DNA from 4 places in the Arthrobacter sp. LT660 genome. Region 2 is predicted to be linked to each of the others. Evidence: riboswitches for the same ligand, from Rfam matches in the RefSeq annotation. Region 2 holds a riboswitch; each other region holds the start of a gene.
What was found. A riboswitch is a leader RNA that binds a small molecule or an ion and turns the genes downstream of it on or off. The one in region 2 is predicted to bind thiamine pyrophosphate.

Region 1: linked by a shared signal. The riboswitch ahead of AC0QSG_RS11400 (sodium:solute symporter family transporter) and the one ahead of thiM (hydroxyethylthiazole kinase) in region 2 are both predicted to bind thiamine pyrophosphate.
Region 3: linked by a shared signal. The riboswitch ahead of thiC (phosphomethylpyrimidine synthase ThiC) and the one ahead of thiM (hydroxyethylthiazole kinase) in region 2 are both predicted to bind thiamine pyrophosphate.
Region 4: linked by a shared signal. The riboswitch ahead of AC0QSG_RS08815 (ECF transporter S component) and the one ahead of thiM (hydroxyethylthiazole kinase) in region 2 are both predicted to bind thiamine pyrophosphate.

The regions. Positions count from the first base shown of each region.
Region 1 covers NZ_CM149651.1:2,464,049-2,471,469, forward strand. The annotation lists gene AC0QSG_RS11390 (acyl-CoA reductase) at 1-671, opposite strand, end outside; gene AC0QSG_RS11395 (LuxE/PaaK family acyltransferase) at 677-1,873, opposite strand; gene AC0QSG_RS11400 (sodium:solute symporter family transporter) at 1,870-3,333, opposite strand; TPP riboswitch at 3,326-3,440, opposite strand; gene thpD (ectoine hydroxylase) at 3,602-4,501, opposite strand; gene AC0QSG_RS11410 (ectoine synthase) at 4,638-5,042, opposite strand; gene ectB (diaminobutyrate--2-oxoglutarate transaminase) at 5,115-6,383, opposite strand; gene ectA (diaminobutyrate acetyltransferase) at 6,476-6,940, opposite strand.
Region 2 covers NZ_CM149651.1:2,651,458-2,658,878, forward strand. The annotation lists gene AC0QSG_RS12350 (bifunctional hydroxymethylpyrimidine kinase/phosphomethylpyrimidine kinase) at 1-1,030, opposite strand, end outside; gene thiE (thiamine phosphate synthase) at 1,027-1,710, opposite strand; gene thiM (hydroxyethylthiazole kinase) at 1,707-2,537, opposite strand; TPP riboswitch at 2,529-2,622, opposite strand; gene AC0QSG_RS12365 (aldehyde dehydrogenase family protein) at 2,696-4,168, shown strand; gene AC0QSG_RS12370 (NAD(P)H-dependent oxidoreductase) at 4,293-4,847, shown strand; gene pgm (phosphoglucomutase (alpha-D-glucose-1,6-bisphosphate-dependent)) at 4,947-6,593, opposite strand; gene AC0QSG_RS12380 (DUF4190 domain-containing protein) at 6,701-7,108, shown strand; gene AC0QSG_RS12385 (amidase) at 7,101-7,421, opposite strand, start outside.
Region 3 covers NZ_CM149651.1:2,328,605-2,336,025, forward strand. The annotation lists gene modA (molybdate ABC transporter substrate-binding protein) at 1-570, opposite strand, end outside; gene AC0QSG_RS10755 (TOBE domain-containing protein) at 567-977, opposite strand; gene AC0QSG_RS10760 (DUF72 domain-containing protein) at 1,076-1,801, shown strand; gene thiC (phosphomethylpyrimidine synthase ThiC) at 2,461-4,266, opposite strand; TPP riboswitch at 4,264-4,371, opposite strand; gene AC0QSG_RS10770 (helix-turn-helix domain-containing protein) at 4,431-5,018, opposite strand; gene AC0QSG_RS10775 (IclR family transcriptional regulator) at 5,090-5,902, shown strand; gene AC0QSG_RS10780 (GNAT family protein) at 5,914-6,408, opposite strand; gene AC0QSG_RS10785 (class I adenylate-forming enzyme family protein) at 6,413-7,078, opposite strand; gene AC0QSG_RS10790 (AMP-binding protein) at 7,069-7,421, opposite strand, start outside.
Region 4 covers NZ_CM149651.1:1,899,281-1,906,701, forward strand. The annotation lists gene cls (cardiolipin synthase) at 1-791, opposite strand, end outside; gene AC0QSG_RS08805 (aminodeoxychorismate lyase) at 954-1,856, shown strand; gene AC0QSG_RS08810 (ATP-binding cassette domain-containing protein) at 1,881-4,364, opposite strand; gene AC0QSG_RS08815 (ECF transporter S component) at 4,380-4,997, opposite strand; TPP riboswitch at 5,048-5,177, opposite strand; gene AC0QSG_RS08820 (DUF4235 domain-containing protein) at 5,248-5,517, shown strand; gene mnhG (monovalent cation/H(+) antiporter subunit G) at 5,525-5,926, opposite strand; gene AC0QSG_RS08830 (MrpF/PhaF family protein) at 5,926-6,195, opposite strand; gene AC0QSG_RS08835 (Na+/H+ antiporter subunit E) at 6,192-6,791, opposite strand; gene AC0QSG_RS08840 (Na+/H+ antiporter subunit D) at 6,818-7,421, opposite strand, start outside.

The sequences.
Region 1 (7,421 bases), 190 kb from region 2:
GCGAGGGCGGGGTCCTCCTCGGCCAGGCTGCGCGCAAAAAGCACCGCGAACAATGGTTCCCCGGACGCGGATTTTCCCAACGTCGCCGACTTCACCAGAAGCGCGCACACGAGGTTCCACACCGGCAGCCCCGGAACGTTGCCGGCGAAAAACTGCGTCGTCAGCCCCGGTCCGTAGGCGCGGGAACGTCCCTGCGCCCGGTTCGGCTGGAAGCCGTCGAGCACCAACGGGTTGTCGAAGTCCTGGGCGAGGAAACGCAGCAGTCGGTCTCGACGAAAGGTCTTGAGGTAGTCCTTGAGCCCCCGGCGCACCATGTCCGGCGAATACCCGGTCACTGTGGGCAGCAGCTCCTCGGCCTGCCGCCGCAACGGGTAGTCCGGATCAGACCATTTCGCCACTACCCGTCCGAGCACTTCGACGATCTCCATGACCGGACGCTCGGCCAGGCAATCGACCTGGGCTTGGAGGAGCCGCCGACACACGAGGTCCACCAGAGCCGGAGTCACGACCGGCATGCGGAGATCGACGGCGCCCCACGAGCGGGTTTCCCACCCGAGGCCGTCGAGCTCGGACTGGCTGAGTTGGGGCAGGAAGAAGCCATCGACGGCCGGCCCCGCGGCGGGCGGGCGGCCGGTGGGCGGCGGGACTTGCCGTTGTTCGGCGGCGGTCATGGCGATCAGCTCCGGTTCGCGCCGAGGATTTCGTCCAAGGCGATCGAGCACCCGCGGGATTCGGTTCCCTCGGCACGGCCACGGAGGACGAATTCGATCGCGGCTTCCCGACCGGGATCCGGTGCGACCAGGTGGCCGACGTCCTCGGCCAGAACCGCTAGGCACGATCCCCGGTTGGCCAGATCGTAGTGGACAATCAGGCCCCTCTGCCCAGGCTCCACGGACGCCCCGGTCTCCGGGTCCACCACACGGATCCGCGTCCACGCCGGGACGCCCTTGCGGCGGGTCCGGACGCCGGTTCCCTCCCAGCCGTCGCGGAGTGCGGTGTCGTAGTACTGGGAGCTGATCTCGGTCATCCCGTAGTAGTTGACGCACCGGGACTCGGGAAGTCCGAGGAGCCGCCCGAACCGCGCGCGCAGGTCCTCGGCGGACACCTCCCGGGAGCGTCCCTTGTACCCTCCGGTGTCCAGCAGGCGGCTCCCCGCCGGCAGGCGGAAGGCAAGTCCCTCGTTGTCGAAGGCGTCCAGCAAATGCACGTAGGCGAAGGAGGCGCCCAGCAGCGCGACGGGCTCCCCCGCTTCCTCGGCCTCCCGCAGGACCGCCGCCACGCGCCGCACGTCGAGGCGGTCGTTCTCCATGAAGTGGGTGCTGCCCGCTGCCCCGAAGAAATCAACCAGGCGGCCGAAAAAGTACGCGAGCGAGGAATGCGGCTGCTCCCCGGGGCGGGCGTTGAGCACCAGCAGGCGGATGCGTTTACGGTCCGGCAGGAAGTAATGCTCAAATCCCGCGCGCAGCGACGCGTCGTACAAGTGGAGGTGCGGATGGTGGTTGCGCCCCCGCTGGGTGGGGTCGGTGCTGCCGCTGGTCATGAAGACCGCCGCCGCGTCCTCCGGTGGCTCGCACGCGAGAGTGAGCTGCTTGAACGCGGCCAACGGCACAGCGGGGATCTGGTCCCAGCTGGTGATCCTCCCCGGTTCCGCGCGGCGCGAGCGGCAAAAGCGCCGGTAGGCCTTGTTGTGGCGGTATTGGTGCTCGAACAACTCGAGCGCGAGTCCCCCGAATTCGACCTCCGCGTCGCTCCCGCCGGCCCCGCCCCCGCCGCCGGTTTCCGACGGTGCGGCACCGCGTTCGACGAATGCCTGGATCCGCAGATCCAGGCTGTCGCGTTCCACGGCCGCGGCCGGCTCCGCGTCGGCGGTCATCGGACCGTCTCCGGCGCATCGGCGGCGGACGGTCCCGGCCGTTGCGGCGACGTCAATGGCGTGGCCAACGCACCAATGCCCTCCATGTCCCGGCTCCGTCCGGACGCCAGGGAAACCACGACGGTGACCAGTGCGGAGGCGAACAGCGCGGCGAGGAACGGGGGAAGCGCGAGTCCCTCCGCGAAGGTCGCAACGGCAATGGCCTCGGGAAGGCTGCCGCCGACCGCGAAACCGTACCCGAGGGCGGCCACGAGGCCGGCCACCGAACCGCTGACCGCGCCGCCCGGCGTCGAACGGCGCCACAGCCCCAGCAACGCGGGCACGATGGTGGCCGCGCAGAAAAGGTCCGCTATGAGGAATAGACGCAGCACCGAGAAGCCCTGGAACGCGACGAGTACCGGGATGACCGTGAACACTGCCGTTGCGATGCGTCCACCGGTGAGCCCCATGGAAGGGGTGTGCGTGACGGCAACGGCGGCGAGTCCGTTCTGCAGCGTGTCCACGGTGGATGCCACCAGCGCGAGGGTGAGCATGAGGACCAGCGCGAGAACCCATTGGGGCTGGAAATCCAGCAGGGCGAAGAAGGGTGCGGGCGGTTCGCCGAGGGAGACGCCATAGGCCGCCGCGAGCAGACCGACCATGCCCGCGGCGAAAACGACGGGAAAGCGCGTCACTGCCCCGAGGACCGCTCCGCGGCCCAGCGCACGCCCGTCCCGGGCCGCCCACACCCGCTGCCAGTAGCCGTTGTGGAAGAGGGTGGTTGCCGTCACCGCCACGACGAGCGTCAGTGCCGCCTCGACGCCCGTCAGGTCCACGGCGAACAACGCCGGATCCATCGGCGCGGCTTCCCGCGACAGTCCGCCGAAGAGCAGTGCGCCGACGACTATCAGCAGGGGAAACAACAGCCAAGATTGCCACCGGTCGGTCCGGATGGAGGCGCGGAGGCCCCCATAGGCCGTATAGAGAACGGTGATGAGCGCGACCGCGGCAATGCCGACCCGCGGATCCATGCTGGACAGGCGTCCGAGCACGGCGCCGACGGCGGTCAGTTCAGCTGCCAACGCCACCAGCATGTACAAGACGGAGATGCCGAGCACGTAGACGTGCATGGTGCGGCCGTAGCGGATCCGAACGAATTCGATCAGGCTGTGCCCCTCGGGAACCAGCGCCCGCAACCGCCGTCCCACGAAGACGAGGCCGAACAGGGGAACCGTGATCGCCACGGCGTACCCCAGGACGCCGGCCAGCCCCACTGAAGCGCCGACCTCGGGCGCCGCGAAGAGTATCCAGGCCCCGACGCCCGAGGCAAAAAACGACAGCCCCAGTCCAAGTCCGCCCTGGCTGCCGCGTGCCACCGTGAACTGTTCGAGGTCGCGGTCCCGGCCCACGGCCAGCCCAACCCACGCGAAAACACCGAGAACGCCCGCCAGAATTGCGATGGTCGTGGAAACACCAAGCATGAATGCTCATCCCTTCGCCGGCATTACCCGGACAGGTTCATGCGGTCGGCGACGTCGTCATTCGCCCTCTCAGCCCGGTTCGTACCCGAGCTCCCGCTCTACACGACTCGACTGTAGTCGCGCCGCTGCCCGCCTCCAAACCGGAATTCGTCAAGCGTTCGAGGCTGTGGATCGGTTCGCGGGCATGTTACTGGCCCACGCGCCGCTGGCCGTTCCCGGGGACATCGAACCCCGAAAACGGCCAGCGGGCGCACCGCCGTCGCACTGTCTAGCCCGCGGGCGTGAAGTCCCGGACTCCGATGTAGTCCGGGCGCGGCTCGGCCGCGCCGAACGGCTCCACCAGGGTGTTCTCGACGCTGTTGAACACGATGAACACGTTGGAGCGTGGGTACGGCGTCACGTTGCCGTTGGAGGCATGCATGCAGTTCGAGTCGAACATGATCGCCCCGCCGGCCTTGCCCTCGAGGACGTCGATCCCGTATTCGTCGGCGAACCGGGTCAGCGTCTCCTTGTCCGGGGTGCCGGCGCCCTGCATGACCAGCGACGCCTTGTAGTTGTCCTCCGGGGTCTCTCCCCCGCACGAGATGTACTTCTTGTGCGAACCGGGCATGATCATCAGCGGCCCGTTGTAGGAGTAGTTGTCCGTCAACGAAATCGAGACGCTCACCGCGCGCGGGGTGGGCATCCCGTCCTCGGCGTGCCAGGTCTCGAAGTCCGAGTGCCAGGAGAACTCCTTGCCCTCGAAGCCGGGCTTGAAGTTCACCCGGGACTGGTGGATGTAGACGTCCGAGCCCAGGATCTGCCGGGCGCGTTCCACCACCCGCGGGTCGTTGGCGATCTTCCGCATGACCGCGCTGGTGCGGTGCACGTCGAAGATCGAGCGCACCTCCTGCGACTTCGCCTCGACGATGGTGCGGTCGTCGGCGCGGACGGTCGGGTCCTCGGACAGCCGGCTCAGTTCGCCCCGGAGCGTCTCCAGCTCGTCGGCGGTGATGAGCTGGTCGATGGCCAGGTAGCCCTTGGACTCGAAACCCTCGAGGGTCCCCGCGTCCATGGGACCGTCGGTGGCGGATCCCCAGACCACGGGACCGGTCCGGTCCAGCACCTTGTAGTCGCTGCCTGTTCGTGTTGGATACTGGTCGTGTAGGCGACTCAGTGTCTCCGTCATGTCCGTTCCTCCTCGGTTGTTGCCGGTCTGCGCCGTACCGCGCAGACACCAATGTGCCGGACCTTTCGGGCCGGCACATCGTTGCTGCCCAGCCTTGCGGATGGGCAAATCCTTGGGGGCGGTGCCCCGGCGCGGGTTATGAGACCGGCGCGGGCTCCTCGACGATCAGCGGGTAGACGCCGTTCTCGTCGTGCACTTCGCGGCCCGTGACCGGCGGGTTGAAGACGCAGGCCATGCGCAACTCGCTGGTGGCGCGCACCGTGTGCTTCTCGTTGCCGTTCAGCAGGTACATGGTGCCGTCGCGCAGGTCGTGGACCTCGCCGGTGGTCTCATCCGTCAGCGTTCCCTCGCCCTGGACGCAGTACACGGCCTCGATGTGGTTGGCGTAGTGGAACGTCGACGTCGTGCCGGCGTAGATCACGGTGTCGTGGAACGAGAAACCGACGCCCTCCCCGGACAGCACCATGCGGCGGCTGCGCCAGGTGTCGGACTTGATGTCGCGGTCGGTGTCGTTGAGATCGTTCAACTGGGTAACAAGCATGGTGCTCCTTTGGTTCTGGGGTGCCCGGGCCGCCGCGCGCGGCGGCCCGGGCAGGCGGGTTCCGGCGTCGTGCTAGACCGTGGCGAGCGCGGGGGCGCCCACGGCGACGCGCGTGGCGTCTGTCAGGATCTGCAGGCCGCGGTTCAGGTCGGCGTCGCTGATGGTCAGCGCCGGCATGAGCTTGAGGACCTCGTCGTCCGGTCCCGAGGTCTCCACCAGGAGACCGCGGCGGAACGACTCGGCTGCCACGAGCCCGGCGGTGGACTTGTCCGGGAAGCGCACTCCGGCGAGCAGGCCGCGTCCGCGGACGGATGCGCCTTCGACCGAGGCGGCCAACGCGTCCAGTCCGCGGTGCAGCGTGGCGATGGTGCCGGCGACCTGGTTCTGGAAGTCGTCGTTGGCCCAGTAGTTCTCCAGCGCCGCGGTGGCGGTGATGAACGCGGGGTTGTGGCCGCGGAAGGTGCCGTTGTGCTCGCCCGGGCCCCAGACGTCCAGTTCGCGGCGGAACAGGGTGAGCGCCATCGGCAGGCCGAAGCCGGAGATGGACTTGGAGAGGCACACGATGTCCGGCTCGATGCCGGCTTCCTCGAAGCTGAAGAACGTGCCCGTGCGGCCGCAGCCGGCCTGCACGTCGTCGACGATCAGCAGGATCTCGTGCTTCTTGCACAGGTCGGAGAGTCCGCGGAGCCAGCCTGCGCGCGCGGCGTTGAGGCCACCCTCGCCCTGCACGGTCTCGACGATGATGGCCGCCGGCTTGTCCACGCCCGAGCCGCTGTCCTCGAGGACGCGCTCCAGCCACAGGAAATCTGCCGTCTCGCCGTCGAAGTAGTCGTCGTACGGAATCTTGGAGCTGTTGGTCAGCGGGATGCCGGCGCCCTTGCGCTTCATCGAGTTGCCGGTGACGGACAGCGAGCCCAGCGTCATGCCGTGGAAGGCATTCGTGAAGGAGAGGATGTGCTGGCGGCCGGTGACCTTGCGGGCCAGCTTGAGGGCCGCCTCAACGGTGTTGGTCCCTGTCGGGCCGGGGAACATGACCTTGTAGTCCAGGTTGCGCGGCTCCAGGATGAGGCGCTGGAACGTCTCGAGGAACGTGCGCTTCGCCGGCGTCTTCATGTCGAGCGAATGCACGACGGCGCCGCTCGCCAGGTAGTCCATCAGCGGCGCCAGCAGCTTCGGGTTGTTGTGGCCGTAGTTGAGGGCGCCAGCTCCGGAGAAGAAGTCCAGGTAGTCGGTGCCGTCCTCGGCGGTCATGGTGCTGCCGGAGGAGTGCGTGAACACTGCCGGCCAGCTGCGGCAGTAGCCGCGGACCTCGGACTCGAGCGTCTCGAAAATATCAGTCATGGGAAATCCCTTCGGTGGTGGTGCGAGTGGCGCCGTGGACGGTGCGGAGGCAACGGCGTCGTACGGCGGTGGTGGAGTGGCGCGCGGCGCGGTCAGCGGGCGGATGCGCCGGTCAGCTGCAGTGCGCGCAGGTCCGCGTCGAGGCCGAGCGGGCCGATGCGGTACAGGTACTCGGTGTCGTGGCCGTCCGGGTAGAGATCCGGGGTGAAGAGCGGTTCGCGGTCGAAATCCGCTCCGTGGCGCTCGGCGAAACTGGTGAACAGGCGGTTGGAGGCCGCGTTGTCCGCCGTGATCGTGGTTTCCACGCGGTCGGCGCCGGCCCGGTGGGCCAGTTCGTCCAGCATGGCCGCGGCGAGGCCGCGTCCGCGCTGGCTTTCGTCGACCGCGACCTGCCACACCATCAGCGTGCCGGGCTCGTCGGGGCGCATGTAGCCCGTGACGAAGCCACAGGGTTCGTTGCCCGCGGTGGCGACGATGGACGTCGCCGCGAAGTCGCGGCACCACAGGAGATAGGAGTAGGACGAGTTGAGGTCCAGGACCTCCGTGTCGCGTGCCATGCGCCAGAGCGCGTGGCCGTCGGTGGTATCTGGGTGGCGGAATTCTGCCTCGTGCCTCGGACGTGTCTGGGGTTCTTCGAGTTGGTCAGCCATCTATTCCAAGGTAGCGACCTGTGTGAGAACATCAAGCCGGGTCCGGGGTATTTGACACCATTTGGCGATATTTCGGCGGCCCGCGGCCCCGTCGAGCACCCCCGGGGATCGCCGGGTTGGCGCGGCCAGCGCGCTAGCGTAGTCACAACCCGGGCCCGCCTTCGCCATCGTTACCAAGCCGTTATATTTCGTAGCGTTCATCTTGCCGCTGGACGCCCTCACGGGGTAGCGTGCCCGCCCGCTTGCCAGGCAGAGGCGCCCACCGCGACGGCGTCCCGTCCGCCGACGCGCGGACTCGATTCGCGGCTGGTTTCGGGAACGAAAAACCCCTTTGCGTGCCGCCGAAGGCGCCTAGAGTGTGGGTACGGCGCACCGACCCCACGGACGG
Region 2 (7,421 bases):
AGTGCTCGAAGTCCTCCTGTCCCAGCGTCCCGTCCTTGAGTCCGCGGATGAACGCGAGGTCGTCGATGCCCGCCCGGATCCCGGCGATGTCCTCCCACCAGGAACCGAGCAGGGCGTCCGGGGTCGGCGGAACGCCGCCCTGCCAGAGCCCGGCGAAGTGGTTGACGGGGCCGTGTCCCTCGCCGGATCCGACGTCGAGGGCGTCAGCGGCCGCGAGCGCCTGACCGAGCCAGGCCTTGGCCAGGCGCAGTGCGTCCGGCCAGTTGCCCGTCCGCGGGTACAGCGTGGCGAGCGCCGAGGACAGCGAACAGCCCGTTCCGTGGGTGTTGCGTGTCGGCGCCCGTTCCCCGAGGACCTCCAGTACGACGCCGTCCGCGTCCACGAGCGCGTCGGGGCAGCCGCCGGGGTGGCCGGCCAGGTGGCCGCCCTTGGCGAGAACCAGGATCCCGAACTCGGCCGCGACGGAGCGGGCCTGTTCGAGTGCCCGTCCCCAGCTGGTGGCCAGGGGCGCGCCGGACAGCTCGGCGAGCTCGGCGAGGTTGGGCGTGGCGAGGTCCGCGAGGGGAAGCAGCGCGCGCAGCGCGGCCCCGGCGTCGTCGTCCAAGAGCCGGTCCCCGCTGGTGGCGACCATGACGGGATCCAACACCACCACCGGCCGCCCCTCCCCCAACCCCCGGAAGTGGACATCACCACCCTTAACTAACCCCCGGTAATGTCCACTTCGCGTGGTGGGGGGGAGGGATTGGAGCCAGGTGGACACCGTCCGGATGGTTTCCGCGTTGCCGAGCATGCCGATCTTGACGGCGTCGATCCGGATGTCCTCCGCGACCGCCGCCAGCTGGGCGGCCAGGAAATCCACCGGGGGGATGTGGACGCCGCTGACGCCGCGGGTGTTTTGCGCCGTCAGCGCCGTGATGGCGGTCATTCCGTAGCCTCCGCACGCGGCGATCGACTTCAGGTCCGCCTGGATTCCGGCGCCGCCCGAGGGATCGGACCCGGCGATGGACAGGATGTTGGGCACGGCGCTCATGCGCGCTCCCCCGATCGGCGCGCGGCGCGGGCCGCCTCCCATTCTGAACGCAGCGATCGCGCGGCGGCGGCCGGGTCCTCCGCCGCGCAGACCGCACGGACCACCGCCATGCCGGACGCCCCCGCGGAGGCGACCGCGCCCGCGTCGCCGTGGCCCAGCCCGCCGATGGCCACGCAGGGCAGCGGCGCGGCGGCGACGAACTCCGCCAGCCCGCCGAAGCCGATCGGATCCGGGTGGTCCTTCTTCGTCGGCGTCGGCCGAACCGCACCTGTCCCCAGGTAGGAGACCGTGCCGGCGGGCATGGTCGCGAGGGCTTCCAGCTGGGGCAGCTTCCCCGAGCTGAGACCGAGAATCGCGTCCGGGCCGATCAAACGGCGCACCAGCGGCGCCGGCAGGTCCGACTGCCCGATGTGCACGCCGTCGACGCGGGCGCCGGCCTCACGGGCGGCCAGGTACACGTCCACGCGGTCGTTGACGACGAGCGCCGCGCGGCCCGCGGTGAGCTCGGAGCAGGCCACGACGTCGTCGAGGAAGGCGCGGGCCGGGACGTCCTTGCACCGGAGCTGGACGATCGTCGCCCCTCCGTCGACCGCCGCGGCGACGATCTCCGCCAGCGGGCGCCCGTTGGTGCTCCCCGCGTTGGCCACCAGGTAGAGCGAGAGGTCGAACGCGGCGCTCATCGCAGCACCGCCCGTTCCGCGAGCTGCTCCGGCGTCGTGGAGGACAGTGCGTCCAGAAATGCGACGGCGAAGCTCCCCGGACCCGTCGCCGAGGCGGCCGCGGCCTCCGCGGCCACCGAAAAGAACGCATGCGCGGCGACGCTGCCGGCGAATGGATCGTCCGCGGCCGCGGCGAACGCGGCGACCAGGGCGCCCAGCGCGCAGCCTCCGCCCGTGACGCGCGTGAGCAGCGGGCTGCCGCCGTGCACGCGCACCGTGCGCTCGCCGTCCGTGATCAGGTCGACCGCGCCGGAGACTGCCACCACGCCGCCGGTCCGGCGGGCCAGCGCGGCAGCCGCGCCGGGCGCCGCGTCGACGTCGTCCGTCGCGTCCACGCCGCGTCCCCCCGCGCCGACGCCGGCGAGGGCCATGATCTCCGAGGCATTGCCGCGCACGACGTCGGGGCGCAGCTCAACGAGCATGCCCGCGAACCCGGTGCGCAGGGCCAGCGCGCCCACGGCCACGGGATCCAGCACCCAGGGCGTGCCGGATTCGTGCGCGGCGCGGGCGGCCTCGAGCATGGCCTCGCGCTGCTCGCGGTGCGGGGTCCCGAGGTTGACCAGGACTCCGGAGGCGAGGCGGGCGAACTCGGCGGCCTCGCCGGGAACGTCCACCATGGCCGGGGCGGCGCCGGCGGCGAGGAGGACGTTGGCCGTGAAGTTCGCGACGACCGTGTTGGTCAGGCACTGGACCAGCGGCGCCGTGGCGCGCAGCCGCCCCAGGTGGTTCGCGGCCGATTCGGGCGAGACGACGGGTGGAACAAGGTGTGAAGGCGCAATGGAATCCATGGGCGACATCCCTCCGCTAGTACGAACTAGATCAGGTGTGTACGGGTGTGATCTCAGTCCCTGGCGGACACCCCGTGTCACTGCAGGCGAGCTTACCGTGTTCCGCCCGTGAACTCCCTCGTGCTCGGGCGGATGCCGAAACGGCTAGGTTGATGACCATGGGTCTTTTTACACGCACCAAGCCGCGTCCGCCGCGCGCGGACACCGTCGCGGACGTTTCGTCGGCGGACCCGGACGCCCCGGTCGTCCCCACCGTCGCGGAGACCGTCACCCGGCTCCGCGACTCGGCGTCCACGCAGCTGGCCCACCCGCGGAGGTTCCGTGCGGGGCAGCTGCGCGCACTGGAGCGCATGCTCGACGCCCACGAGGGCGAGTTCCTCGAGGCGTTGGCCGCGGACCTCGGCAAATCGGCCGTCGAGGCGCACCTGACCGAATTGGATCTGGTGCGCGGGGAGATCGACCATGCGCAGCTCCACCTCACCGAGTGGATGGAGGCCAAGGGCGTCCGCGTTCCGCTGGCGTTCCAGCCGGCGTCCGCCAAGGTCGAGCCGCAGCCGTTGGGCCTGGTGCTGGTCATCGGTCCGTGGAACTACCCGGTCAACCTGGTGTTCGCGCCGCTGGTGGGCGCGCTGGCCGCCGGGAACTGCGTGGTCCTCAAGCCCTCGGAGCTCGCGCCGGCGACGTCGGAGCTGATCGCGCGACTGGTTCCCCGGTACCTCGACCCCCGCGCCGTCGCCGTCGTGGAAGGCGGCGTCGAGACCAGCCAGGCGCTGCTGGCCCAGCGGTGGGACCATATCTTCTTCACGGGAGGCGAGCGGGTGGGCCGCATCGTGGCCGAGGCGGCCGCCCGCCACCTGACGCCGACCACGCTTGAGCTGGGAGGCAAGAGCCCCGCCGTCGTCGTGGACGGCAACCCCGCGGCGATCGCGCGCCGCATCGCCTTCGGCAAGTTCCCGAACGCGGGCCAGACGTGCGTGGCCCCGGACTACGTCCTGGCCGTGGGGACGTCCGCGGACGGGCTGGAGAAGCACCTCCCCAAGGCGATCGCTTCCTTCTACGGTCGCAACCCCGCGAAAAGCCGGGACTACGGACGGATCGTGAACCGCCCCGCGTTCGACCGGCTCGCGGGGTTCATCGAGGCGGCCGCGGGCGGCGCGGGCCGCATCGTGAGCGGCGGCGCTTCGGACGCCGAGTCGCTGTTCATCGAGCCGACCCTTCTGGCCGACGTCGACCCGGCGTCCCCGGTCATGACCGAGGAGATCTTCGGGCCGGTCCTGCCGATCGTGCGTGTGGCCTCGTTCGACGACGCGGTGCGGTTCATCAACTCCCGTCCCTCCCCGCTGGCGGCGTACCTGTTCAGCGAGAAGCCCCGGCTGCAGTCCGCCTTCGAGGACCGCGTGCGTGCCGGGGCGATCGGGCACAACGTCTGCAACGCGCACCTGGCCATCCCCGCGCTCCCGTTCGGCGGCGTCGGCGCGTCCGGGCACGGGAGCTACCACGGGCGGGCGGGGTTCGAGACGTTCAGCCAGTTCCGGTCCGTTCTGTCGAAGACGGCCGTGGTCGATACGCTCCGGGCCGTGTACCCGCCGTACGGGCGGCTGAAGGCGGGGCTGCTGCGCCGGATCCTCTAGCGCGGCCGCGAGGGTGTCGAGCGTCACGACGGAGACGGGAACAGGCCGGTATTGCATGCGGTTGCATATTGTGGAAGATCGATCGGCCCCCGCGCCGGTTCCCCAAACCAATAGGAGCATCCCCATGGCAACCACCGTCCTGACCCTCGTCGGCTCGCTGCGCAACGGATCCACCAACCGTCAGCTGGCCGAGGCCACCGCCGCCAACGCGCCCGAGGGCGTGGAGGTCAACGTGTTCGAGGGCCTCGAGAACCTGCCGTTCTACAACGAGGACGTCGACATCGAGGGCCAGGTTCCGGCCGCCGCGGCCGAGCTGCGCGCCGCCGCCGGTGCCGCGGACGCCATGCTGCTGGTTTCCCCGGAATACAACGGCACCATGCCGGCCGTCCTGAAGAACGCCATCGACTGGCTGTCCCGCCCGTACGGCGCCGGCGCCATGACCGGCAAGCCGGCCGCCGTCATCGGCACCGCGTTCGGCCAGTTCGGCGGCGTGTGGGCGCAGGACGAGGCCCGCAAGGCCGTCGGCATCGCCGGCGCGACCGTCCTCGAGGACGTCAAGCTGTCCATCCCGGGTTCCCTGGTCCGCTTCGCCAAGACCCACCCGAAGGACGACGCCGAGGTCGCCGGCCAGGTCGCCGCGGTGCTCGAGGGCATCCGCGCCGCCGCCGAAAAGAACTAGCGCGACCGAAAAGAACCAGCAAGACGCCGGCGCCCGCCGGCGCGGAAAAGGCCGGTCCCCACGGGGCCGGCCTTTTCGTTGTGCCCGGTTCCCGGGCGACTAGGCGATCACGCCGTCGACCAGCTTCTTCGCCTCGGCCTGGACCTGCGCGAGGTGCTCGTCGCCCCGGAAGGACTCCGCGTAGATCTTGTAGACGTCCTCGGTCCCGGAGGGGCGGGCGGCGAACCAGGCGTTTTCGGTGGTCACCTTCAGCCCGCCGATGGCCGCACCGTTGCCGGGTGCCTCGGTCAGCTTGGCGGTGATCTCCTCCCCCGCGAGCGTCGTCGCGGTGACGTCCGAGGCCGACAGCTTGCCCAGCGCGGCCTTCTGCTCGCGGGTCGCCGCGGCGTCGATCCGGGCGTACGACGGCGCGCCGAACTCCGCGGTCAGTTCGCCGTACCGCTGGCTGGGGGACTTGCCGGTGACGGCCTGGATCTCGGACGCGAGCAGGGCCAGCAGGATGCCGTCCTTGTCCGTGGTCCAGGGGGTGCCGTCGAAGCGCACGAAGCTGGCCCCGGCCGACTCCTCGCCGCCGAACACGCCGGTTCCGTCCAGCAGGCCCGGCACGAACCACTTGAAGCCGACGGGCACCTCCACCAGCTCGCGTCCGAGCGATGCGGCGACCCGGTCGATCATCGACGAGCTCACCAGCGTCTTGCCGACGCCGGCGCCGGAGGGCCACTGCGGCCGGTTGCGGTAGAGGTAGTCGATGGCCACGGCGAGGTAGTGGTTGGGGTTCATCAGGCCGGCGTCCGGGGTGACGATGCCGTGGCGGTCCGCATCGGCGTCGTTGCCGGTCGCGATGTCGTACAGGTCCCCGCCGTCGCGCACCTTGCCGATCAGCGAGGCCATGGCCGAGGGCGAGGAGCAGTCCATGCGGATCTTCCCGTCCCAGTCCAAGGTCATGAACGCAAAGCGGGGATCCACCTCGGGGTTGACCACGGTCAGGTCCAGGCGGTGGCGCTCGGCGATGGCGGCCCAGTAGTCCACGGAGGCGCCGCCCATCGGGTCCGCGCCGATGCGCACGCCGGCGTTGCGGATGGCGTCGATGTCCAGCACCGAGGGCAGGTCGTCGACGTAGCCGGCGAGGAAATCGAAGGTCCCGACCGATTCGACGGCCTTGGCCCGCGCCAGCGGGATGCGCTTGACGCCCTTGAGGCCGCCCTCCAGCAGTTCGTTGGCGCGGCCCGCGATCCAGCCCGTGGCGTCGGAGTCGGCGGGTCCTCCGTGCGGCGGGTTGTACTTGAAGCCGCCGTCGCTGGGCGGGTTGTGGGAGGGGGTGATGACGATGCCGTCGGCCCGCGCGGCGCCGCCGTCGCGGTTGTGGGCCAGGATCGCGTGGCTCAGCGCCGGCGTCGGGGTCCAGGCGTCGCGCGCGTCCAGGAGGACCCGGACGCCGTTGGCCGCCAACACCTCCAGGGCGGTGTCCTGCGCCGGGTCCGAGAGCGCGTGGGTGTCCTTGCCGACGAAGATCGGACCGGTGATGCCCTGGCCGGTCCGGTATTCCACGATCGCCTGGGTGATGGCCGCGATGTGGTTCTCGTTGAACGAGCCGTTCAGGGATTTTCCGCGGTGTCCCGACGTGCCGAAAGCGACGCGCTGCACGGGATCGGACGGATCCGGAATGATGTCGAAGTACGCGCCGCGCACCGCGTCGACGTCGATCAGGTCCTGGGGGAGGGCTACTGTGCCCGCTCGGTTCGCCATGGGTACAGCTTTACAGATCCGCCGCCAAAGTCGGATGTGTGCGGGAACATTTCGCCATCCTAGAATGGGTGCGTACAGCGGGGACGAACAGCGAGGACGCGGGGACCATGGGCAACGAGCAACAACGGCCGTTCAACGATCCGAGCCACCCCTCCTGGTACTCGGAACCGGGAGGTCCCGCGCCGCAGAATCCGTACGCCGCCCAGGCGCCGCAGCAGCAGGCCCATCCCGGCGTCTACCCCGGCGCGTATCCGGCCGCGGAACCGAAGACGCTGAGCATCGTCGCGCTGGTGTTGGGCATCGTTGGGCTCGTAACCGGCGGGTTCCTCCTCCTTCCGCAGATAGGCGCGATCGTCGTCGGGCACATCGCCCTGCGCCGGGAGCCGGAGGGCCGCGGCATGGCGATCGCCGGGCTTGTCCTCGGCTACCTCGTCGTGGTTCTGGGGCTCGTGCTCCTGCTGCTGCTCGTGCTCTTCCTGCCGGTCATGTCCGCCATGTCCGGGGACTTCACCTAGCCGCTTCGAGCTGCGCCGCCAGTCCCAGCAGCCCGGCCTCGGCGCCGGCGCGGCCGATCAGCTGCACCCCCATCGACAGTCCCGCCCCGGTGGACAGCGTGGGCAGGACGATGGCCGGCACGCCGGCCACATTCACGATCGACGTGAACGGCGTGTACTGGCACTGCAGGCGGTAGTCGTCGTCCGGGGGATGCGAGTTGTAGTGGCCGATCGGGCGGGGCGTCTGCGCCAGGGCCGGCGTCAGCACGGCGTCGTACCGTCCCCATTGCGCGCGCGAGTCCTCGGCGATGCGGCGCAGGATGCGCGCGGCGGA
Region 3 (7,421 bases), 320 kb from region 2:
GGTGGAATAGACCAGTCCGGCGTCGGCCTCCCCGGAGAGCACCTTGCCGAGCACGTCCGTGACGGAGGACTCCTCGCTGACCGGCGCCAGCACGACGCCGGCCGCGTCCGCGAGTTCCGCGGCCGCGGCGCCGCAGGGCACCTGGGGTGCGCACACGACGAGTTTGACGCCGGGCCGGGCCAGGTCCGCGAGGCCGCCGATCGCGGCCGGGTTGGCGTACGGCACCGCGATCTCCAGCGTGTTGGTCGCGAAGGCGCGGGGTGCGCCGTCGGTGAGTTGGGCGTCGGCGATCTGGGCCATGGTGCGCTCGTCGGCGGACGCGAAGACGTCCGCCGGGGCGCCCTGGGCGATCTGCGTGGCCAGGTCCGCGGACCCCGCGAAATTGAGGCGGACGTCCGTGCCGGGGTTCCGGGCTTCGAAGTCGTCCGCGAGTTGCGTGAAGGTGTCCCGGAGCGAGGCGGCGGCGAAGACGGTGACGGTGTCCCCGGGCTCGGCGGCGGCGCAGCCCGAGACTCCGGTGGCGATGGCCGCGACGGCGAGCGCGACGGCGGCGCGGCGGCGGGCGCTCACGGCACGCTCTTTCCCTGGGGCGTTTCGATGATGACCGTGGTGGCCTTGACCACGGCGGTGGCCACGGAGCCGAGCTCGAGGCCGAGGTCCCGGACGGCCTCGGTGCTCATGAGCGAGACGACGCGGAAGGGACCGCACTGCAGTTCGACCTGCGCCATGACGCGGTCGGCGGTGATGTCCGTGACCAGGCCGACGAACCGGTTGCGGGCCGATGATCCGACGCGCGTGGGGTCGTCGGGAAGGTGGGACTGGTCCCTCGCCAGGCGGGCGAGCGCCAGGCCGTCGACGGCCAGCCGACCGGCGTCGTCGCGCTCAGCGGTCAGGGTGCCGTTCTCCGTCCAGCGCCGGACGGTGTCGTCGCTGACGCCCAGGAAGCGGGCGGCCTCGGCAATGCGGATCGTGGGCATGCACCCATACTTCCCTATTTGCGGATAGTTTGGGGGTTTTTCTCCGCACATCGGGAGATTTCGCCGGGTTCGATGCGGCTCACGATATAAGGGATGGCATGGAAGTCCGCATCGGCACGTCCGGCTGGAGCTACGCACACTGGAACGACGTCCTGTACCCGGCCGGCACCCCGGACCGGGATCGGCTGGCGCACTATGTGCGCCAGTTCGACACCGTCGAGCTGAACGCCAGCTTCTACCGGTGGCCCCGCGACCAGACCTTCGCCGGGTGGCGCCGGCGCCTGCCGGACGGTTTCGCGTTCACGGTCAAGGCGCCCCGCGGGCTGACGCACGCGAAGCGGCTCTATGCCCCAGAGGCGTGGACCCGGCGGATAGCGTCTTCCTGGCACGAGCTTGCGGAAAAGCGCGCCGTCCTGCTGGTCCAGTTGCCTCCGGGCATGGAGCGCGACGACGCCCGGCTGCACCATTTCCTCGACGGGCTGCCCGAGTGGATCCGGGTCGCGGTGGAATTCCGGCACGCCAGCTGGCACCACGCGGACGTGTACGCCCTGCTGGCCCGGCACGGCGCCGCCTACTGCATCATGAGTGGCGCCGGGCTGCCCTGCGTGTTGGAGGCGACCGCGCCGTTCGTCTACGTGCGCATGCACGGACCCGACCACAACCACCTGTACGCGGGGTCGTACTCGGAAGACGACCTGCGCTGGTGGGCGGACCGGATCCGGGAATGGCGGGCCGCCGGCAGGGACGTCTACGTCTACTTCAACAACGACGGCGACGGCCACGCCGTCCGCAACGCGGGCACGCTGCGCCACTTCCTCGGGTAGGCCTGCGGAACGAGGCCGCGGAGCCCCGCAGGTAGCGGGACCGCTCAGCGGTAGATGAGGTGGCCCCAGTCGACGGCGTTAGCCAGCGCGGGGAGCTCATCCGGGCCGCTCGATGACTGGGTAACCGGGGGGGCTCATCCCCGCAGGCGCGGGGAGCTCCTCTACCACCTCGGCCGCCGTGCCGCCGGTTTCAACTCATCCCCGCAGGCGCGGGGAGCTCCTCGCCAAGAGCCAAGAGCGGATGCAGGAGCAGGGCTCATCCCCGCAGGCGCGGGGAGCTCTCGAGGGCGCTGTCGAGGGTGGGTTCACCACCGGGCTCATCCCCGCAGGCGCGGGGAGCTCTTGCATGGCCTGGGGCATCAAGCGCGCGTCGTCCAAGCTTGGGAGCGACTGACAACTGATCCCCTCGCTGACGATCCGACGTGTCATGGGATGAAGGGTGATCTCGAGTTTGTCACCCATAAAGGAACGAAACCCCGCCGACGGCAGTACGAGCTGGCAAATGGCGCCAGAATCTGGTTCTACGTCGACGAACGCTCCGTTGTGCTGACCGACGCCCACACACACCATCCCAACGCCACCAAATAGGTCAAAAGGTCGATAACGGTGACCTGTCGCGGCGGTCCTATGCCCCGCCTGTCGGTGCCCACCGCCACTGGTTAGACGTTCGGCGAGCCCACCCCGATGGTCGGCTGCAGGTAGACGCTGCCGCCGGCCCCGGCGAACTCGCGGCTCTTCTCCTCCATGCCCTCGGAGATCCGCCGCTCGATGTCCTCGGCCAGCACCTGCTGGTCCGCGGCCGAGCCGAACTGCTTGCGGATGTCCTGCGAGATCCGCATGGAGCAGAACTTCGGCCCGCACATCGAGCAGAAGTGCGCCGTCTTGGCCGGCTCGGCCGGCAGCGTCTCGTCGTGGAACGCCTCCGCCGTGGCCGGATCCAGCGACAACGCGAACTGGTCCTTCCAGCGGAACTCGAAGCGCGCCTTGGACAGGGCGTCGTCACGCTCGTGCGCACCCGGATGGCCCTTGGCCAGGTCGGCGGCGTGCGCGGCGATCTTGTACGTGATCACCCCTGTCTTCACGTCGTCCTTGTTCGGCAGCCCGAGGTGCTCCTTCGGGGTGACGTAGCAGAGCATCGCCGTGCCGTAACGGGCGATCTCCGTGGCCCCGATGGCGCTGGTGATGTGGTCGTAGCCCGGCGCGATGTCCGTGACCAAGGGGCCCAGCGTGTAGAACGGAGCGCCGTCGCACAGCTCCTGCTGGCGCTCCACGTTCTCCCGCACCAGGTGGAACGGGATGTGCCCGGGCCCCTCCACCATGACCTGGACGTCGAACTCCCACGCCCGTTTCGTCAGCTCGGCCAGCGTGTCGAGCTCCGCGAACTGAGCGGCGTCGTTCGCGTCGGCGATCGAACCGGGCCGCAGCCCGTCGCCCAGGGAGAACGCGACGTCGTACCTGGCGAAGATTTCGCAGAGCTCGTCGAAGCGCTCGTAGAGGAAGTTCTCGCGGTGGTGCGCCAGGCACCAGCCCGCCATGATGGACCCGCCGCGGGACACGATCCCCGTGACGCGCTCGGCGCTCAGCGGCACGTAGCGCAGCAGCACGCCCGCGTGGATGGTCATGTAGTCCACGCCCTGCTCGCACTGCTCGATCACGGTGTCGCGGAAGACCTCCCAGTCCAGCTTCGCCGCGTCGCCGCCGACCTTCTCCAGCGCCTGGTAGATGGGCACGGTGCCGATCGGGACGGGCGAGTTGCGGATGATCCACTCGCGCGTGGTGTGGATGTCGTCGCCGGTGGACAGGTCCATCACGGTGTCGGCGCCCCAGTGGGCGGCCCACTGCAGCTTGTCCACCTCCTCGGCGATCGAGCTGGTCACGGCGGAGTTGCCGATGTTCGCGTTGATCTTCACCAGGAACGCCTTGCCGATAATCATCGGCTCCGACTCTGGGTGGTTGATGTTGTTGGGGATGATGGCCCGTCCGGCGGCGACCTCGCTGCGCACCAGTTCCACGTCGCATCCCTCGCGGAGCGCCACGTAGCGCATCTCCTCGGTGACGACGCCGGCGCGCGCGTAGTGCATCTGCGTCACCACGCGCCCGGGCAGCGAACGCCGGGGAACCGGGCGCGTGCCCTTCCATTCGGCCGATGCCGCGCCGCGGCGCACGGCCGACTTCCCGTCGTCGTACAGGTTGCGTTCGCGGCCGCCGTACTCCTCGGTGTCCCCGCGGCCCTCGATCCACGCTGCGCGGAACGGCGGCAGCCCCTCCAGCGGGTCGCTGCCCGGCCCCGCGGTGCGGTAGACGTTCAGCGGCGGATTCGGGTTTCCGTCCGGGGAATCGTCCAGGCTGATCGCCGTCACCGGCACGCGGATGCCGGAGTCGGCGTCCTCCAGGAACGCCGGCGAGTGGGCCGGGTGCTGTTCGGAGGCACGGTGGGTGGACTGGTTTTCTGCTGAAACGCTCACGGATGAGCCCTCACTTCCTACGCCGGCATGACCCGGACAGGTTCGACGGTCGCAGGCAGCGTCAGCCTGATCTCAGCCCTTGCCAGGGCACCCGTGTGGACGATGGCTAGCCTAGCCCACTTGGGGCGCCCGGGCCAACGGGCGCCCGATTCCGGAGCGAGGGCTCAGGCCGGATCCCCGGCGCCGTCCCCGTGCGGGAACTGCGGCACCTGGGGCGCCGTCGTCGTCAGATGCGCGACGGCGGGGCCTCCGACCGCCCGGTAGGCGTGTTCCGCGTCGCCCGGGAAACGCAGGAAATCGCCCTCGCCCAGGCGGCGGAGGTCCCCCACCGGACCGGCCTCCAGCGTCCCGGACACCACATACAACTGGTGCAGGGAGCCGAATCCGTGCGCCTCGACAACGTGGGCCTCCGACGACGGATGCAACCGGACCACGTGCGTCCGGACGTACCCCGACCCGTAGATCCGGTCCAGGTCCCTGATGTGCCCCGCATCAGCGGGCCGCCAGTGCGCGTCGGCGGCCAGCGACTCGTGGACGGGAGTCCCCCATTCGGTCAGCAGCCGCACAACGCTGACGCCGAGCCCGTGCCCGATGCTCTCCAGGGTCCCCACCGTGGGGTTCCCGACGCCGCCCTCCACCTTGGACAGGGTCTGCTTGGAGATGCCCGCCAGCGCCGCCAGCTCGCCGAGCGAGAGGTCGCGCTCCACGCGGAAACGGCGGATGTTCCGGGAGACGAGGTCGTTGGCCTGCACCCGTATAGTGTCACCTATAAGTGACGAACTGTCATGTTTGACACTTCGTCGACAGCACGGGAAACTAAAGCATGACCCGTAGCACCCCCGCGCCCCGCGACGACCGGACGGCCGTCGACAAGGCCATGTCGCTGCTCAACGCCTTCGGCAACGACGCCTTCGTCGGCGTCGGCGTCAGCGAACTCGCCCGCCGGGCTTCGCTGTCCAAGTCCACCGCCTTCCGGCTGCTGGCCACCCTGCAGAACAACGGTGCCGTGGAGCGCGCCGGCAACGCATACCGGCTCGGCAAGATGATCCAGGACCTGGGCTCGACGCAGGAGGACGCGCTGCAGGGTCGCATGCGGGACGCGCTCACGCCGTTCCTCGCGGACCTCTACGAACTGACCAAGCAGACGGTCCACCTCGCCGTCCTGCAGGGCACCGACGTCGTCTACCTCAATAAGCTCTACGGACACCTGCAGGTGCGCAGCCCCTCGCGCATCGGCGGGCGTGCCCCGGCCTACTGCACCGCCGTCGGCAAGGTGCTCCTGGCCTACGATCCCGACGCCGCGGACCAAGCCATGCGCTCCGAAATGCTGGCCTGGACGCCGGCCACCATCACGGACCCAGACACGTTCCGCCGCGAGCTCCTCGAGGTCCGCAACACCAACCTGGCGTTCGACCGCGAGGAGATCCTCACCGGCCTGAACTGCATCGCGGCGCCGATCTTCGGTCCCAACGGCAAGCCGGTGGCCTCGATGTCCGTGTCCGGGCCGGTCGGCAAGTTCGTCCCGGACTCGCAGGCCACCGTCCTGCGGAAGGTCTGCTACGCCGCCTCGCGCGCCGTGGCGGCGATCAGCGGGCAGCAGCACCAGGCCAAGCGGCAGGCGGCCAAGAGCGCCTAGCGCCGGACCGCCTAGCGCGTGGGGACGTCGTCGATCCGGCGCGACTCCTCGAGCACCCAGTCCGGTTCGGCGGCCATCAGGGAGACCGCCCGGTCCGGCAGGTCGACGTCGACGACGTAGCGGTAGCCGGCCCTCTCTGCACGCGCGATCTGCGCGACGTCCCCCTCCGGGGTGGAGACCACCAGGCGCCGGCAGGCCGGTTCGGCCTCCATGACGCGTTCGGACACCAGCTGGAGCGCCTCCGCAGGGGCGTCGGGCGACGGCACGAGCAGCCGGTCCCGCACGGAGGCCGGGTAGGCGGCGTCCAACTCGCTCTTGGCCACACGGACCACCGAGACGCTTCCCCGCGGGGCCCCGTCCTCGGTGACCGCGAACGTGGACTCGAAACCCGGCTCCGCGGAAACCGGGGCGGCCGCCCACGACGGCGGAAGCGCATCGGGCCAGCGCAGCTGGTCCACCTCGTCGTTGGCGTGGTCGTTGTCGGCGTGCTCGTCGTGGTCCACCATGCGGCTACTCCTCCTCGCTGACCAGGCGGCGGATGGCCGGCTTGTCCAGTTTTCCCGCCCCGTTGCGCGGAACCGCGGCGGTCAGCACCAGCTTCTTGGGCAGCTTATAGCGCGCGAGGTAAGTCGCGGTGAACTCGCGGACGGACTCGATGTCCGGCACGGACCCGTCGGCGCAACTCATGACCGCCACCACCGACTCGCCCCACTTCTCGTCGTCGACGCCCACGACGGCGACGTCCAGGACGCCCGGGTACTCCATCAGCGCGCGCTCGACCTCCGCCGGATAGACGTTCTCGCCGCCCGTGATGATCATGTCCTTCAGCCGGTCCACGATGTAGAAGTAGCCGTCCGCGTCCCGGTAGCCGATGTCCCCGGTGCGGAACCAGCCGTCGTGGAACGCGGCGGCTGTCGCGGCGTCGTCGTTCCAGTAACCGGGAGTGACGTTGGGCCCCTTCGTCCACATCTCCCCGGTCTCGCCTGGCGCGAGGACGTCCGCACCGGTCGCCGGATCCACGATCTTGACCTGGCTGTACGGCATGGGGATCCCGCAGGATCCGCCCTTCGCGTACGTCAGTTCCGAGGGCAGGTACGTGGCGAACGGGGACGTCTCGGTCAGGCCCCACGCCTGCTGCACGGCCACGCCCTTGTGCTCGTACTGCCTCAGCAGCACCGGCGGGACCAGATGTCGTGCGCCTCGAACTCCTTGGTCTGCTGCATCGCCGAAAGCTGCGCCGGGACCAGGAACGCCTGGGACACCGCGTACTCCTCGATGTCGCGCAGGGTCTGCCGCGGATCGAAGGTGCGGCGGAGCACCGTGGTGCCGCCGCGCACCAGCACGCGGATGGTCAGCGCGTTCAGCCCGCCGACGTGGAACAGCGGCGCGACCGCCAGGTTGGTGTCCCCGCGGCGCGTGTCCACCAGCGAATCGACGTTCACGGAGTTCCACCACAGGTTTCCGTGCGTGAGCTGCACGCCCTTCGGGACCCCGGTGGTGCCGGACGTGAACATCAGGA
Region 4 (7,421 bases), 750 kb from region 2:
TCGGTCTCCTGCGACCAGTCGGTGGCGAACACCACGTCCAGGCCGGTCACCAGGGGGCCGCGGACGCGCGCCATCAGATCCACCCACTCGCGGCCGGCCGCGTGCGCGGACGCGCGCTTGTATCCGGGCTCGATCAGGTTCTGGCTGCCGGTGAACGCGACCTCCCCGTCGATGACCAGGATCTTCCGGTGGTTGCGGAGGTCGGGGCGGCGCCATCGCCTGCGCTGGAGCGAGACGGGCAACATGGCGCGCCACTCGATGCCGGCGTCGTTCAGGCGCTTCTTGAGCTTCGGGAATCCCTTGATCCGGGCGGTGCCCAGGTGGTCGAAGAGGAAGCGCACCTTCACGCCGCGGGCCGAGGCCGCGTCCAGCGCGTCCAGCAGCGGACCCGCGAACTCCGGGTCGTCGCCGACGATGTAGAACTGGACATGCACGTAGCGCTCGGCGTCGTTGACCGCGGCGGTCATCGCCTCCAGCGACGCCCGGTAGCCGGTGATGAACTCCAGCGCGTTGCCCTCCTGCATCGGGAAGGCGCCGAGGTTGCGGTTCAGCTCGACGGCGGACCTGACCCAGTCGGGGGCGTCGAACTCGCTGTCGTCGATGTCCAGGTGCTGCGTGGCCGCCAGGACGCGGTCGTTGACGTCCTTCTGCCGCTGGATGCGTCGCTCCGACAGGCGGAAGTTGCCCAACAGGAGGAACAGGACCAGCCCGACGACCGGCATGAAGAAGATGGTCAAAAGCCAGGCCATCGCCGTGGTCGGCCGGCGGTTTCCGGGGACGATGCCGATCATGACCAACCGGATGCCCGCATCGATGACCCAGGCGGTCACGAGAAGCCATGCGGGAAGCGATTCCCACAATGCGAGCGCGTCGAACACGGAACCTCCCAGTCACGCCGAACAATGCCCTCAAGCCTAGCCGCATCCGGCGTGCGCCGGGCGTAGGGTTTATCCATGACTGTCTTGGTGTTTGTGGACCCCTCCCACCCGGCCGGCCGGGTGGCCGACGCGTCCGTTCCGCAGCTGTCCGCACTTGATCAGGGCGCCACCCGGGGCGACGGCGTGTTCGAGTCCGCGCTGTACACGGACGGCGCGGTGCGCAAGCTGGACGCGCACCTGTCCCGCATGGTCGTTTCGGCCGCGAGCTGCGATCTGCCGCTGCCCGCGGAGGACGTCTGGCGGGCCGCGATCGCGACGGCGGTTCAGGCCTACGAGGCCGAACGCGCAGCGGGCACCGGCGGGCCGGACACCTCGGACGACGAGGCCGTGGTGAAGCTCGTCGCGACGCGCGGACCCGAGGGCGCCGGCCACGGAACCGCCTGGGTGGCCGTTTCGCCGGCCCCTGCGCTGGGACGCCGGCAGCGCTCGGAGGGCATCGCCGTCGTGCTCCTGGACCGCGGCTACGACTCCACGATCGCCGACCGCGCCCCCTGGCTGCTGATGGGCGCCAAGACGCTGTCCTACGCCGTCAACATGGCCGCCCTGCGCCATGCCCGCAAGCAGGGCGCAGACGACGTCATCTTCGTCTCGAGCGACGGCCGCGTGCTGGAGGGCCCGACGTCGACGGTGCTCCTGGCCGTGCGCGAGGGCGGGCGCAAGCGCCTGATCACCCCGATGCTGGAAACGGGAATCCTGCCCGGCACCACGCAGGGGGCCATCTTCGCAGCGGCCGAGTCGGCGGGTTGGGAGCTCGGCTACGGTCCGCTGGAGCCGCAGCACCTGATCCAGGCCGACGCCGTCTGGCTGGTTTCCAGCGTCCGGCTCCTCGCGCCGGTGAACTCGCTCGACGGCGTCGAGCTCTCCCGCGACCCGGAACTGCACGCGGAACTCACGGCGATGGTCAACGCCATCCGCTAGCCGCGCCGCCCGCGCGCCGGGCGGCTAAGTCCAGACGAGGTTCCATTGGCCGGAGGCCACGGACGCCCAGACGGCCGCCGCGCCCAGGAGCGCGCCACCGGCCACGACGCCGAGGTCCCGCCGTGCGAACACGGATTCGCGCGCCCAGGACCTTTCGGCGCCGCCGAAGCCCTTGGCCTCCATCGTGACGGCCAGCCGCGACGCGCGGCGGATGGCCTGAACCAAGAGGCCGAAAGCCTGGCCCAGGTTCGCCAGGATGCGCTGGCCAAGCGACCCGCGCGATCCCACGCCGCGCGCGCGGCGTGCCATGCCCAGGGTCGTCCACTCCTCGACGAGGAGTCCGAGCAGCCGCATGCCGGCCAGCGCCCCGAGGACGAAACGGTGCGGCAGCCGGGCCTTCTGCGCCAGGGCGTTCGCCAGATCGGTCGGGTCCGTCGTGGAGAAGACGAGGACCGCCGGCACCGCGACGGCGAACGCGCGCAGCCCCGTCGCGAGACCCGCGACGAGCGACCCCTCCGTGACCGTGAACACTGCGAGGTCCAACAGCACGGCGCCCGAGTCGTTGCCCACCAGCGCGGTGCCCCATGCGCCGAACATCCCGGCGACCAGCAGCGGCCAGGCCCGAGCGAGGAAGCGCGCGATGGTGATGCCGGCGAGCGGCAGCAGGCACAGCGTCACCAACACCACGAGTCCGGCGCTCACGAAATCCAGGGTCGCCACCAGCGGGATGGTCGCCAGCGCGACGGCGCCGAGCTTCGCCAGCGGATTGGAGCGGCCGAGGAGACTGGTCCGGCCGGACGCAGTGGGCTCCAGCAGGCCGGGTCGTCCGACGTCGGCGCCCCCCTCCACCGCGGGCGGACCGGCGCCGAGGGTCTCCACGGCCAGCGTGCGTGCGCCGAGTGCCGCGGCGAAGTGTTCGTCGTGGGTCACGGCGACGACCGAGGCTCCCGCCTCCAGCTGCTCGCGCAGCAACAGCGCGAGTTCGGACCACGTGTTCATGTCCTGGCCGAACGTGGGTTCGTCCACGATCAACACCGACGGCCCCGCGGCGAGCACGGTGGCGACCGAGAGCCGGCGTTTTTCGCCGCCGGACAGGGTGAAGGGGTTCGCGTCGGCCAGGTGCCGCAGCCCGAGGCGGTCCAACAAGCCATCGACCCGTTCGGCGATCTGATCGTCGCCGAACAGCGGAATCCGGCTCCCCGACACCCGCGCCTGCCGCGGACCGAACGCGAGCTCCTCGCGCACCGTGGCCGCCACGAACTGGTGTTCCGGCTCCTGGAAGACGGTGCCGATGCGGCTGACCAAGTCGGCTGCCTTCCACCGGTGGGGACGCTCGGCGAGGACGGTGGAGTTGGCCCTCGCCGAACCCTCCGGCGGGTCGCCGGGCGAGGTGAGCGCCGGCGTCGCGACGACGCGTCCCGAGCGTTCGGGAAGGAGCCCCGCGAGCGTCAGGGCGAGTGTGGACTTGCCGGAGCCGTTCGCTCCGGTGATGCAAAGGGCCTCCGCGGCGCCCAGTCGCAGGTCCACTCCGGCCAGTGCCACAGGGGCGCCCGCGGTCCGGGCCACGGACAGCAGCTCGGTGCGCAGCAGCATCTCCCCGGCCGGGCGCGCGCCGGCGTCGTCCGCCATCGCCGGGAGCACCGGGAGCGCCGGGAGGATCGGCACGTGGCCGGGAACCCACACGCCGGCGCGGATGAGATCCTCGCGCACGGGGCCGGGGGCGAACAGTTCGGCGGGAGTGCCCTGGTGCGCCACGCCTCCCCCGGGCTCGAGGACCACCACGCGGTCCACGTGCGGTGCCCAGGCATCCAGGCGGTGCTCGACGATGACGGCCGTCGCCCCGGTGAGTTCCAGTGCCGCCACCACGGCGTCGCGGACCTCGCGGACGCCCGCGGGATCCAGGTTGGCCGTGGGCTCGTCGAGCAGCACCAGACCGGGCCGCATGGCCAGGATCCCGGCGAGCGCCAGCCGCTGCTTCTGGCCGCCGGAGAGGGAGGACGACGGATGGTCGAGCCCGACCCGCAGCCCGACGGCGTCCAGCGCCTCGGCGACCCGGGGCCAGATCTCATCGCGCGGCACGGCGAGGTTTTCGGCGCCGAACGCCACGTCGTCGCCGACGCGCGCCTGGACGACCTGCGTCTCCGGGTCCTGCTGCATTAGCCCTGCGCGGCCCGTCGACGCGTGGGCCGGGCGGCCGTCGACCAGCAGTTCCCCGGCGGATGCCGTGTCCTCGTCCGCGTGGAGCACGCCGGCGAGGGCGTGGAGCAGGGTGGATTTGCCCGCGCCCGATGGCCCGGCGAGCAGGATCCGCTCCCCCGGCCGGATGTCCAGGTCGAGCCCACGCAGGGCGTCTCGGGTGCGGTCGGCATGCCGCCAGCCCCAGCCCCGGGCGCTCACCGAGGCGGGCGCGTGCCCGGCGACGGGCCGCGTGCCCGGCGACGGGCCGTGTTCGCCACGCCGCTCCGCTTCGTGGCCGGCGGCACCGGCGTCGTGCATGTGGGTGGCCATGAGGGGACCTACCGGCTAGCCCCGGGCCGGTTCCTGTCCGGCCTTGCGGGAGGCGAGGGCGGACAGCGCACCGGTGCGGGCGAGTGCCCGGGTGGCCAGCCAGGACAACAGCCCGGCGATGACGATCCCGGAGACGGTCATGCAGCCCACGTAGACGAGCTTCATGGCGGCGGTGTATTCGGGGAACCAGTTGAAGACGAACGCGTCGTTGATTCCGCCGAAGAGGCCCGCCGCGGCGCCGGCGAGGAGCGCGGTCACCAGGCCCCAGCGCCGGTAGAGGAACGCGGCGAACACGAGTTCGGCGCCGAGGCCCTGGACAAGCCCGGACACCAGCACGGTCCAGCCGTATTCGGAGCCGAGAAACGCGGACACGACGGCGGCGACGGTCTCGCAGAACAGGGCCGCGCCCGGCTTGCGGATGATCAGCGCGCCCAGCACGGCCGGGAAGAGCCAGAATCCGGCCACGAGCGCCGAGGACGGCGGGAAGGCGACGAAGAGGAAGTCCAGCGCGTGGTGGATGGTGTTCCAGCCGAAGAAGATGACGCCGGAGGCGACGGCGATCACGGCCGCGACGACGATGTCAACGACGCGCCACGAGGCGCGCGCGTTGCGGGGGTTCTGCAGGGTGGTCATGGTTTTTCCTCCTTGAGGGCAAGGAGGGGAGGAAGAGTCGACGGCGCGCTCACCCTGAGATCTCGACTCCCTTCGCCGGTACTAGCCGGAGCAGGTTCGAGGGTCTGCGTCGAAGCGCACTCTCAGCATCAGTTGACCGGGCCGTTGGGCACCGATCGTGACGCTCCCCTGTCGTGGTTGTTCAGTGTCCCCAGTCTAGCCCCGCGTTATGCTGGGCAGGTAATCACGCCGAACGACGGGAGCACTGCACGTGAACATTCTGCTGAGGGTGGGCGGCACCATCATTTCGCTGGTCGCGGGGCTGGCCGGCGCCAAGGTCGTGGACGCGGTCTGGACGAAGCTCACGGGCAACGAGCCGCCGAAGGCGACGAACCCCAAGACGCAGGCGGAGGCGACGCTGCGCCAGGCACTGGGCTTCGCCGTGATGTCCTCCGTGGTCGCGGCCGTGATCCAGGTGGCGACCAACCGCGGGACGCAACGCGCCATCGCGCGGTTCAACCGCACCCTCGACGAGGTCTAGAAGACGTCTAGGGGCTGCCCGGCGGGGTCTCGCGGCCGCCGGCGTTGCCGTCGGCGGCCCGGGCCACCACCTCGTCGAGGTCGTCCAGCACCAGCGTTTCCTTCTTGAGGTGCCTGGTCCGGTATCCGGATCGACCGACCATGTGTGCGCTGACTGGTGCCGTCAGCAGCTGGAGCATCCACGCCAGGAACAGCGCGGGGGCCACGGACCACGAGCCCATCTGCAGGCCCACGGCCGTGAGCATCAGCAACAGCCCCAGCACCTGCGGCTTCGTGGCTGCGTGCATCCTGGACAGCAGGTCGGGAAAGCGGAGCATGCCGATTCCGGCGGCGAACGACATCAGCGCGCCGACGACCAGGAAGACGGCGGACACCACGTCCACGGGGGTTCCCCACAGCGAATTGTCCATTAGGAGTTCCTCCGGTCCGTCACGTAGCGCGAGATCGTCACCGAGCCGATGAAGCCGATCACGCTGGCCGCCAGGACAAACGGCAGGTGGTCGATGTGGTGGTTCGCGGCCATGTCGATGCACAGGGCGGCGACGACGATGGTCAGGAGCACATCCAGGCCGATGACCCTCTCCAGGATGGAGGGGCCGCGGGCTATGCGGACGAGGGCCAGGGCCGCGGCGGCCGCGATCAACAGTCCCGAGGCCCATACGGCGATGTCCATGATCATGCTGTCCTCCCGCGCTTCGCGCCGGCCTCGGCGCCGTTCTCCGCCTCGAGCGAGGCAAGTTCCTCGCGCGTCCCCATCACGCGAATCAGCCGCGCCTCGGTGGTGCGCGCCTTGCGGCGGAAGTCCTCCGCCTCCTCCCGGGTGTTCACGTCCAAGACGTGGAGATACAGGGTCGCGTTGGGACGGTCCACCTCCACGGTGAACGATCCCGGTATCAGGGTGAGGACGTGGGAGACCGTGGTGATCATCAGGTCCTCGCGGCTGCGCAGGCCCACCCCGACGACGGCGCTGCGCACCTTGGGGCCCTTGACCAGCGCGGTGCCGAGGACCTGGAAACTCGCGACGGCGATGTCCCACACGAACCGCACGGCGAAGAGCGCTGCGCGCCAGACGTTGAACCGGCCGCTGAGCTCCACCGGCGGCAGCCGGAACGCGGACACGACGCCGAGGGAGATCAGGAACCCGAACACCAGGTTGCCGATGGCGAAGTCCCGCCAGAGCGCGCCCCAGACGAGCACCATCCACACCAGCAGCGGCAGCTCCACCATGAAGCGCGCACGCTTGCGGCGGCGGGATGCGGCGCCGGGGGTGCGCATGCCCAGTGCGGACGGACGCGTGGGAGTCACGGTGCCACTCCCGTCACGGGTGCGTTGGGCTCCGAGGCGGTCCCCAGCACCGCCGAGATGTAGTCGTTGCGGTCCATCATGTTGCGCGCCGCCTGCTCGCTGAGTCCGAACAGCGGGCCGGCGAACACCGTCAGCGACAGGCCCAGGACCACCAGGGCGGCCGTCGAGCCGACCATGGCGCGGGGGAGGAGATCGATGTCGCCGCGGTCGCTGAACCGGCTGGCGGGATGGTCGGCGACGTGGCGGTAGGTGGTCACGCGCCCGCCGTCGGCCGCGCCGACCAGGAGCAGCGGGTCCGGGTCCTCCGCGTCCTCCGCCTTCCGCCAGAACGCCCGGTTCCAGACCCGCGCGACGGCCAGCAGGGTCAGCAGCGACGTGGTCACGGCCCCGCCCAGGAGAACCCAGGCCAGCGGTGTCCCGAGTTCGATCCCGCCCTGCAGCAGCCCCAGCTTGCCCAGGAAGCCGGAGAACGGCGGGATGCCGGCCAGGTTCATGGCCGGGAGGAAGAACAGGACGGCCAGCACCGGGGAAAGCTTGGAGAGCGATCCGAGCCGGTCGGCGTTCGAGGTCCCGGCGCGGCGTTCGATCAGGCCCGTCACG